3 regions of the Laedolimicola ammoniilytica genome follow, and region 2 is predicted to be linked to each of the others. Evidence: riboswitches for the same ligand, from Rfam matches in the RefSeq annotation. Region 2 holds a riboswitch; each other region holds the start of a gene.
The links. A riboswitch is a leader RNA that binds a small molecule or an ion and turns the genes downstream of it on or off. The one in region 2 is predicted to bind cobalamin.
Positions count from the first base shown of each region.

Region 1 (3,276 bases), on a different contig from region 2:
GCCTTCGGACGGTGGGCCGGCGAGCATATCAAGACCCGCACCGGCGCGCAGCTGGTGACCGTAGCCCTGGGCGTGCTGATTTTTATCGATGATTATTTTAACTGTCTGACCGTAGGAAGCGTGATGCGTCCCGTGACGGACAAGCACAATATTTCCCGTGCCAAGCTGGCGTACCTCATCGACGCCACGGCGGCTCCGGTCTGCATCATCGCCCCGATTTCATCCTGGGCGGCGGCCGTAACCGGTTTCGTAGAGGGTGAGGACGGACTGGCGCTTTTTGTCAGCGCGATTCCCTATAATTTCTACGCGATTCTGACTATCGTTATGATGATTACGATAGCAATTCTGAACATTGATTTCGGTTCCATGAAGGTCCATGAGGACAACGCAAAGAAGGGCGACCTGTTTACTACGCCGGACAGACCTTACGGCAACGCAGAAGGCCTGGATAACGTGGGAAATGGTTCCGTAAAAGATTTGCTGATTCCGATTCTTTCCCTGATCATCTGCTGCGTCATCGGCATGATTTACACCGGCGGCTTCTTTGACGGCGCGGACTTCGTGACCGCCTTCTCCAACAGCGACGCGTCCATCGGTCTGGCCATCGGAAGTGCTTTCGCCCTGGTCATCACGATTCTGCTGTATGTGAGCCGTAAGGTCCTGGGCTTCAAGGAGTGCATGAACTGCATTCCCGAGGGCTTCAAGGCCATGGTTCCGGCTATCATGATTCTGACCTTCGCCTGGACCCTGAAGGCCATGACAGACAGCCTGGGCGCCGCGGAGTTCGTGGCTAATCTGATTAAGAGCAGCTCTCAGGGTATGGTTGCTCTGCTTCCGGCTATTATTTTCTTGGTTGGATGCTTCCTGGCTTTTGCCACCGGAACCTCCTGGGGAACCTTTGGTATCCTGATTCCGATTGTGGTAGACGCGTTCCAGACCACCCATCCGGCGTTGATGACCGTGGCCATCTCTGCCTGCATGGCGGGCGCTGTCTGCGGCGACCACTGCTCCCCGATTTCCGATACGACCATTATGGCGTCTGCGGGAGCCCAGTGTAACCATGTAAACCATGTGTCCACCCAGCTTCCCTATGCGGTCAGTGTAGCAGTGATTTCCTTTATTACCTATATTGTGGCAGGATTTACCCAGTCTGCGCTGATTTCTCTGCCGGTAGGAATCATATTGCTGCTCGCTTATCTGTTATTTATGAAAAAACGGGCGAAATAATGCAAAAAGGAAGAAAAAATAGCGGAAAAACAGTTGATTATTTCAGAAAGACTGCTATAATGCTTGTGTAGGTTATGTGAAATCAAATAAGAAGCAGCTGGTGCCGTTAAAAAACGGAGAATAGGGAAGCAGGTGAGAGACCTGCGCGATCTCGTCACTGTATGCAGGAGCGGCTTATCATACGTCACTGAGCCATCGGGAAGACGATAAGCAGCGCTTGTACTGTAAGCCAGGAGACCTGCCAGACTGCGGCGCATGGAGTCGAAAGATTCCGGATCACGAGGATTGATAGTGCCAGATGGGGTATAGACACAGCTGTTCCGCACAGCGCTGTTTTGCGTGGATGGGCGAACAGATGTAAAGCTGACGACTGAAAATCCGACGATCCACAGGAACGTCGGATTTTTTAGCAGATTCCTTCTGATCTTATGAATTTCATTTAACTGAAAAATTTTTGCAGGAGGAAAAGAAAATGAAAAAGAAACTTGTAACACTGTTATGTGTAACAACTCTGACAGCATCCATGCTGGCAGGCTGCGGCAGCAAGGCTGAGACGCCGGCTGCAGACACTACTACTACGGAAGAGACCACAGACGCTGCAGAGGAGACTGCAGACGACGCGGACGCAGATCAGGCTGCAGCTGACAACGTAGCAGCCCTGATTGACAAGATCTATGTGCAGGAGAGAACAGAGACCACAGACGCTGACTGTAAGGCAGCCAAGGAAGCATGGGACGCTCTGACAGACGCTCAGAAGGAGCTGGTAGAGGGCGAGAACGCTGACCCGGATTACTTCGGACGCGACACCGGAGACGCTTCCAAGGATGATCCGAGAAACCAGGACGAGATCGGCGAGAACGAGCTGCTGGTAGTAAGCTTTGGTACTTCCTTCAATGACAGCCGTGTAGCTGATATCAAGGGTATCGAGGACGCTCTGGCAGAGGCAAATCCGGACTGGTCCGTAAGACGTGCCTTTACCGCGCAGATCATCATCAACCATATCCAGGCCCGCGACGGCGAGGCAATTGACAACATGGATCAGGCTCTGGATCGCGCAGTTGCCAACGGCGTAAAGAACCTGGTTGTACAGCCGACCCATCTGATGCACGGCGCTGAGTACGACGAGCTGATGGAGGCGGTAGACGCATACAAGGATAAATTTGAGTCTGTAAAGGTAGCTGAGCCGCTTCTGGGCGAGGTTGGAGCAGACGCTTCCGCAATCAACGCAGACAAGAAGGCTGTTGCCGAGGCTATTACTGCTGAGGCTGTAAAGACGGCTGGTTTCGATACTCTGGACGCAGCAAAAGAGGATGGCGTGGCATTTGTATTCATGGGTCATGGTACCTCCCATACCGCAAAGATTTCCTATAGCCAGATGCAGGCACAGATGAAGGATCTGGGATATGAGAACGTATTTATCGGAACCGTAGAGGGCGAGCCGGAAGATACTGCATGTGAGAATGTGATTAACGCAGTTGCAGAGGCCGGTTACACCAAGGTTGTACTTCGTCCGCTGATGGTAGTTGCAGGCGACCATGCAAACAACGACATGGCAGGCGACGATGACGATTCCTGGAAGAGCATGTTCAACGCATCCGGCAAGTTCGAAAGCGTAGACTGCCAGATCGCAGGTCTGGGCGAGATCGAGGCAATCCAGAATCTCTATGTTGCTCATACCGCAGAGGCTATGAAATAAGTAAGGATAAAGGACAAGAAAAGAAATGAAGAAGAAAATCATCGCGTTAATGGGAATGGCAGTTATAAGCTGCGCACTGCTGATGGGCTGCGGCAGCAAGGCGGAGACGCCGGCTGCAGAGACTACCACAGAAGCGGAAAACTCCGATGAGGAAACTGCCAAGACAGAAGAAACGGCGGAGCCGGAAAAGGCTGACGCAGAAGAAGCTGCAGCAGCGACACTGGAGGACGGCATCTACACGGCAGACTTCAACACAGACAGCAGTATGTTCCATGTAAATGAATTTTACGAGGGAAAGGGAACGCTGACCGTAAAGGACGGACAGATGACCATTCATGTGGTTATGCCTTCCA
Region 1 covers NZ_JAOQKC010000002.1:206,865-210,140, reverse strand. The annotation lists gene OCV63_RS02365 (Na+/H+ antiporter NhaC family protein) at 1-1,227, shown strand, start outside; cobalamin riboswitch at 1,310-1,487, shown strand; gene OCV63_RS02360 (sirohydrochlorin cobaltochelatase) at 1,700-2,923, shown strand; gene OCV63_RS02355 (hypothetical protein) at 2,949-3,276, shown strand, end outside.
Region 1: it holds a riboswitch for cobalamin, as region 2 does, so the genes downstream of both, OCV63_RS02360 (sirohydrochlorin cobaltochelatase) here and OCV63_RS04020 (ABC transporter substrate-binding protein) in region 2, are expected to answer to the same signal.

Region 2 (3,276 bases):
CGCCAGCACCAGCTGCGTCGAGGTAATCCGGCCATGTATGGAGGCGATACTTAAAGACAGACAAATGGAGACAGCCGCTCCCATGGTAGCGCCAAAGATAACGGAATACCCGCCCATGAAGCTGAACCAGCCAAGCAAGATGGCACAGACTGCTCCGGCGGAAGCGCCGGAAGAGATGCCAAGTACATAGGGATCCGCCAGGGGATTTTTCGTCAGCGCCTGCATCAGGACGCCGCACAGCGCCAGTCCCGCGCCTACGATAAAGGCCATCAGCACGCGGGGAAACCGGATATTCCAGATGATATTTTCCGTCTTGCCCTCCCAGGCAATTCGAAAGATATCCTTCCCAAAGATTTTATTTACCAGAATTTTTCCAATATCGCCTGCTGAGACGTTCACTGCGCCGATGGTTACCGATATGGTCAATACCGTGGCAATCAGCAGCAATACCAGCAGCAGCGTCACAAGGAAGCGGCCTTTGCCCGATTTTACTGTTCCTTTCATAGATTCCTCCTTCGAGAACACAAATAGAATGAGCAAGAAAAACGGGGAGCTTTCACTCCCCTGTCTTTCCCCCTGTTAGAATTTGTCCGGATACAGCTGCTCTGCAATGGTCTTCACTGCATTGGCGCTTCCTGCGCTTCCCTGCATATCGCTGCAGCATACGGAGTAAATTCTGCCTTCCTTTACGGCGCGCAGATCCTTGGTGAATTCATTGGTCTCCAGGAACTCCCGCTTCTCAGCCACATCGTCTCCGGTATACTCCAGAATCAGAATCACGTCCGGATCACGCTCTACTACTTCCTCCCAGGAGGGCTTTGCCCAGCCTGCTTCGATATCATCGAAGATGGAGATACCGCCGGCCTTCTTGATGATGTCGCCCGGCATACCCTGGCAAGCGGTAAACGGTACATCCTCTCCGGAATCGTAAGCAAATACTTTTACCGGATTCTCATAAGCCTCGTCGCCCAGAGCATCCTGTACCTCCTGAAGAGTATCTTTCATAGCCTGTACCTTCTCGGCTGCCAGTTCCTGCACCTTGAAGATATTTCCCAGAGTTTCATAATCCTTATAGAGATCCTCGAAGGTTGCACTGTCTGTGCATACATACGGGAAGTACATCGTGATACCGTTTTCCTCGCAGAAATCCTTGTTGAAGTTTTTATCTGAGAATGTGGAATCCCATCCCATCAGAAAATCACAGCCGGTTGCCAGCAATTCTTCTTTGGACAGGTTGGTCAGGCCCTCGCCCGGATTCATCAGCTGAGGAACCTCATCCCGGGCCGGATAATCGGAAGCTGTGCTCCAGCAGAAGCCCTTGGTATAACCTACCATCTGGTCCTGCAGTCCCAGATCAAAGAAAAAGTCTGCCATCTGGTCGCCGGAAGCTACCACAGCGGAGGGCATTTTGGTGATGGTGTACTCTACGTTCTCGCCCAGTCCGGAACGCTCCAGGTTCAGGGTAATGCTGACCGGCTCATAATCGCTGTCTGCATCGACCGTCTCATCAGCTGCGTCGGTACTTTCTGCATCCTCTTTAGTCTCCTCCGCAGTGGTGGTTGTGGTATCCGCAGTCTTGGAACCACAGCCTGCCAGCATACCAGCCACAAGGCAGGTACTTAACAATACGCTTACTACTCTCTTCTTCATGTTCTTTCTCCTCTGTTGTATAAAATGATTCGTCCATAAAAAAAGCACCACCCAATCACTTTTGATCAGATGATGCACCCGTATTCGGCATCCAGACGCACTGCGCCCTTTATCTTTCGCAAATGTCATGGACCGTGACAGCAAAAGCAGAATAAGCAGGTCTTCTGACTTACGCTGGCCTTTTTTGTCTTCCTTCTTCCCGTCCCGTACCGTTTCCTGTACCTTACGGACAGTGAAGGAAAACGGCCCTGAAACTTCGCGCTTACAGCGGCGGCACCGCACAGGATTTACACCTGTTTTCCTTTTCACCGGCCCAACATTTCTGTTAGCCGACACTCACTCCGTTAGGTATATTACATATTTTCCGTTTTCTTGTCAAGCATCAAATATTGTTAATCCATGCCAGTTTCTTCCATTTCTCCACAGTACGATAAAACAAAAAGCTCCTGGATAACCAGAAGCTTTTCAGCAGTCGATAGGGGAATCGAACCCCTGTTTTCGCCGTGAGAGGGCGACGTCTTAACCGCTTGACCAATCGACCATTTTCTTATTCTTTTGCGCCGCTCGCTTGCGACTTGTTTAGTATATAATAAGACAAGGGGAAATGCAAGTGTTTTTTCCAAAAAAATTAAATTCTTTATATTGCGTATATTTTTTATATTTTTCTGATAATTCATTCACTTCTAACATACCAAAAAGAACCGCTCTTTTCCTGACTGTCAGAGCTTTCACTTTTCCTTATCCAAAGCCCTGTCAGCATGTTCTCTTCTACTCTGGTACCCTCCCCCCTTCATCTATCGCTATCCCGCCAAAGCACAGCCCCTGCAGCCTGTCATAAAAGCCAGCCCGTTCGCCGCTGTTCATCAGCCCCATCTGATTGGCCGTGCTGACGCATGGAATCACCCGGACATCCACGCCGCTGTCGGTCAGAGTCAGCTCCGCCATCATGGTCTCGTAAGCCCGGTTCGCAAAAATGAAATTACCCAGGCTGTAGAATATGGGCTTTCCATGATAATACTCGATGCCCTGCAGCACATGGGGATGGGCGCCGATGACCGCGTCGGCTCCGGCGTCAATGTACTGGCGGGCCAGGGTTTTCTGATAATCCTCCGGCTCTGTGTTGCGCTCAACGCCCCAATGGACATAGACTACCACATAATCGCAGGTCTCCTTCGCAGCCTGAATCTCCTCCAGAAGCTTCGTCGGATCGTAGGTGGTAAAGAGACCGGAATTGCTCCGAGACGCAGTCCAGGAATGATCCGGAATCACCCGGGTGGCCCCGAGAAAGCCGATGGTCCACCCTCCTGCCTCGATGGTTTTCAGGGAGCTGGCCTCCTCCAGGTTCAGTCCGGCCCCCACATGGAGAATCCCTGCGCCATCCAATGCAGACAAAGTCTCCCTAAGCGGTTCTCTTCCAAAATCCAACATATGATTATTAGCCAGAGTCACGATGTCCGCGCCCAGCTCCGGCAGTACCGATACGTATTTCGGATCCACCCGGAAGGTATATTCCTTATCTTCCACAGCCTCGCCTGTGGTGCCGAAGGGGAATTCCTGGTTCAGCATGAAAATGTCCGCGCCGCGGGTCACATCCAATAATTCCGGGGCAGCTGCGGCAGAAATGCC
Region 2 covers NZ_JAOQKC010000004.1:63,834-67,109, reverse strand. The annotation lists gene OCV63_RS04025 (FecCD family ABC transporter permease) at 1-504, opposite strand, end outside; gene OCV63_RS04020 (ABC transporter substrate-binding protein) at 580-1,650, opposite strand; cobalamin riboswitch at 1,788-2,005, opposite strand; tRNA gene OCV63_RS04015 (tRNA-Glu) at 2,120-2,191, opposite strand; gene OCV63_RS04010 (CapA family protein) at 2,419-3,276, opposite strand, start outside.

Region 3 (3,276 bases), on a different contig from region 2:
TGATGGGGCGTCCGGCATTGCGGATTTTCTCGCCGAACCAGTCCCAGTTGGCAGCCTGCTCCGGGAACAGTCCTGTATGCTTGAAGCTGAAGGGCTTCAGATTGAATGTTAAGGTATTCTTGCCCTGGCAGAGAGGATACTGGATGGTCCACTGCTCCGGCAGGTCGAAGAACTCCCACTCGCCGCCGCCCTTTTTGCTGCGGTGGTAATGGCCGTTCATACGCTTCCAGCCCGGGGCCTTCCGTTCGGTATCCCAGATAACCTGGGGATCCGGACGCACCAGCAGGTAGTCGCCCCAGCGTTCCAGCTTTTCTCCTCTCGAGGTATCCAGTATTTCATAATCAGTCCAGTTATTGGCGATCCACATGACAATCTCCTTTGTTCTTAAAAAATAATCGGAAAACACTGTCCACCACCATGAGGGACAGGGCAATCATTCCGGCCACAATCAGCGTCTGGGTAACGTGGTGGGAGGTCATTCCGTCGGAACGGATGACGGAGCGGGCAATCCGGAACATACCGGCGCCCGGCACCAGCGGCAAAATGCCGGGAATAACAAAAATGGTGACCGGAGTCTTTAAAATTCTTGCAAAAAACTGTCCGCAGAGGGAAATGAGACACCCGGACAGGAAAGTGGCCACAGCCATGGAAAACTGAAGGTCCATAAGAACCAGATATAGCCACCAGCCCACCGCGCCGGTGAAACCGGCCCAGATGATATATTTGCGCGGTACGTGCAGCAGAAAAGAAAAGGCCACAACGGAAAAAAACGCGCCTATAACCTGAATCAGCATAAAAGCCTTTCCTCCTTACTGAATGAAACGAAGTCCAATGACAATACCCATAGCTACAGAGGCGGCGACCACAAAGGCCTCCATCATCCGGGCGGAGCCGGAGATATAATCCCCGTGCAGGGTGTCAAAGACCGCGTTGGTGATGGCCACGCCGGGAACCAGGGGCATGATGGCCGCGATGATGATGGAATCCAGGTTCCCTATAATAGGAAGAAACTTCAGAAGTCCGCCTGCGAACAATGAGATTACCACAGCGCTCAGCAGGATTCCGAAGAAGGAGGGCAGCTTCATGCAGCTGCACAGATACAGGCAGATGGCCATGAAAAATCCGGCCACACCCGCCACAAAGGCCTCCTGCCAGGTTCCGCCGTAGGTCAGTGCAAAGGCCGCGGCCACGCCTGCGTTGGCCAGCAGAAAGGCCTGGGGAGGGTGCGGTTCCTTTTTCAGCTTTTTTATCTGCCGGAAGGCTTCCTCTAGTTCAAGCTCCCCGCCGCAGAGACCTCTGGAAATACTGTTAATTTCGTCGATGATGCTCAGGTTTGTCCCCCGGCTCTGAATTCGGCGGGTCACCGTCATGGACTGGATGGACGGGTCGTCCAGAGTCACCAGAAAGCCGGTCACCATCACGAAAGCCTCGGCGGTCTTCAGTCCCGACAGGGAAAGCATCCGGTGCATGGTATCCTCCACCCGGTAAGTCTCAGCCCCGTTGGCCAGCATCAGCTCCCCCGCCATGACGGCGGTGTCGAGTAAAAGTTTGTAATCCATTTGTCTGATTTCCTTATACCTGATTTTGTATTGAGAATAATCTATGCCCATTATACCTATGTAAGAGAAGCGGGTCAAGGAAAGTATGGACAGAAAGAGAAATAATTCCTGTTTCCGAAGGGACAGGCTGAATTACCGGAAGACAAAAAATGGAAAAATCTTGACAGATATAGAGGAATCAAGTAAAATAAATGGGCATAGTGTTGTCAGTCGCGTACGGCGGCTGATAAAGAATAGAGAATCATGTGGAAATCATGGACGGTACCGCCACTGTATACATAAAGAATGATCCTTAGATGAAAGTCCGCCATTGGGGTAAACCTGAGAAGGCGAGGAGAGTTCGCTGGGCTTCTTCCCTGAATATGTGAGTCAGGAGAACTGCTATGCAGCAACCTTAGCGAACGATTTATTTGCGAAGGCTTATTTCCCATGTAAAATCGGTCATGGATGCAAAAACATCCATGGCTTTTTTATTGCTGAAACGGAGGAAAACAGTGAAAAAGAACAGGCTCGTATCCAGACTTATCCAGATGTGCGTAGTGCTGATAGGCATTTCCTTTCTGACCTTTTTATTAACCTACCTTGCGCCGGGCGATCCGGCCACAGCCATGTATGATTCCCTGGGAATTACCCCGAGTCCGGAAATGCTGGAGCAGGCCAGGCAGTCCATGGGACTGGACAAACCCTTTTTACAGCAATATGTGGACTGGATAGGCGGTATTTTTCACGGAGATTTTGGAACCTCCTTCAGTAAAAGCGCCCCGGTACTGGAGCTGCTGATGAAAAGGCTGCCGGCAACGTTCCGGTTGGCCCTGTTTTCCCTGGGGCTGATGTTAATTGTTTCGGTTCCCCTTGGAATCCTTTCGGCGGTCAGACAGGACGGGATAGCGGATTATATCGTTCGCTTTCTTTCTTTTCTGGGTATTTCGCTTCCGGGCTTCCTGATTGGCCTGATCTTATTATATGTCTTCGCTTTGAAGCTGGGACTGGTAAAGGTGGCGAGCAGCTCCGTCGGAATGGAACAGATGCTGCTGCCGGGCATCACGCTGGCCATTGCCATGGCCTCCAAATATTCCAGACAGGTGCGCACGGCGGTACTGGAGGAGCTGCACCAGGATTACGTGACAGGCGCGAGAGCCCGGGGAATGAATCAGTGGGAAATACTGTTCCGCCAGGTTCTTCCCAACGCCATGCTTCCGCTGGTTACCATGCTGGGGCTATCCTTTGGATCACTTCTCGGAGGAACTTCAGTGGTGGAGATTATTTTCTCCTATCCGGGACTGGGTATCCTGGCGGTGGGAGCGGTAAAGGCGCGGGATTATCCGCTGATCCAGGGCTTCGTATTATGGATAGCCCTGATCTATATGGTAGTAAATTTGCTGGTGGATATATCCTATCATTATATTGATCCGAGGACCAGGGAGGGGGAGAACGGATGAAAAAGAATACAAGATTTGCGGTGCTTTCCATTCTGGTTTTCCTTATTCTGGCAGTGGCGTTCCTGGCAGACAAAATCGTTCCCTGCGATCCGTTGAGCGCGTCACTGAGCGACGCGTTCCAGGCGCCCGGAAAAGAACACTATTTTGGAACCGACGCGCTGGGACGGGATGTGTTCTCCCGGGTGATCTGCGGGGCGACCACCAGTGTATACAGCGTACTGATTCTGGTGGCGGTAATCCTGGTTGTGGGTACCTTTCTTGGAATCATAGCAGGGTAT
Region 3 covers NZ_JAOQKC010000011.1:59,339-62,614, reverse strand. The annotation lists gene OCV63_RS09560 (class I SAM-dependent methyltransferase) at 1-367, opposite strand, end outside; gene OCV63_RS09555 (threonine/serine exporter family protein) at 351-794, opposite strand; gene OCV63_RS09550 (threonine/serine exporter family protein) at 810-1,559, opposite strand; cobalamin riboswitch at 1,741-1,959, shown strand; gene nikB (nickel ABC transporter permease) at 2,054-2,998, shown strand; gene nikC (nickel transporter permease) at 2,995-3,276, shown strand, end outside.
Region 3: it holds a riboswitch for cobalamin, as region 2 does, so the genes downstream of both, nikB (nickel ABC transporter permease) here and OCV63_RS04020 (ABC transporter substrate-binding protein) in region 2, are expected to answer to the same signal.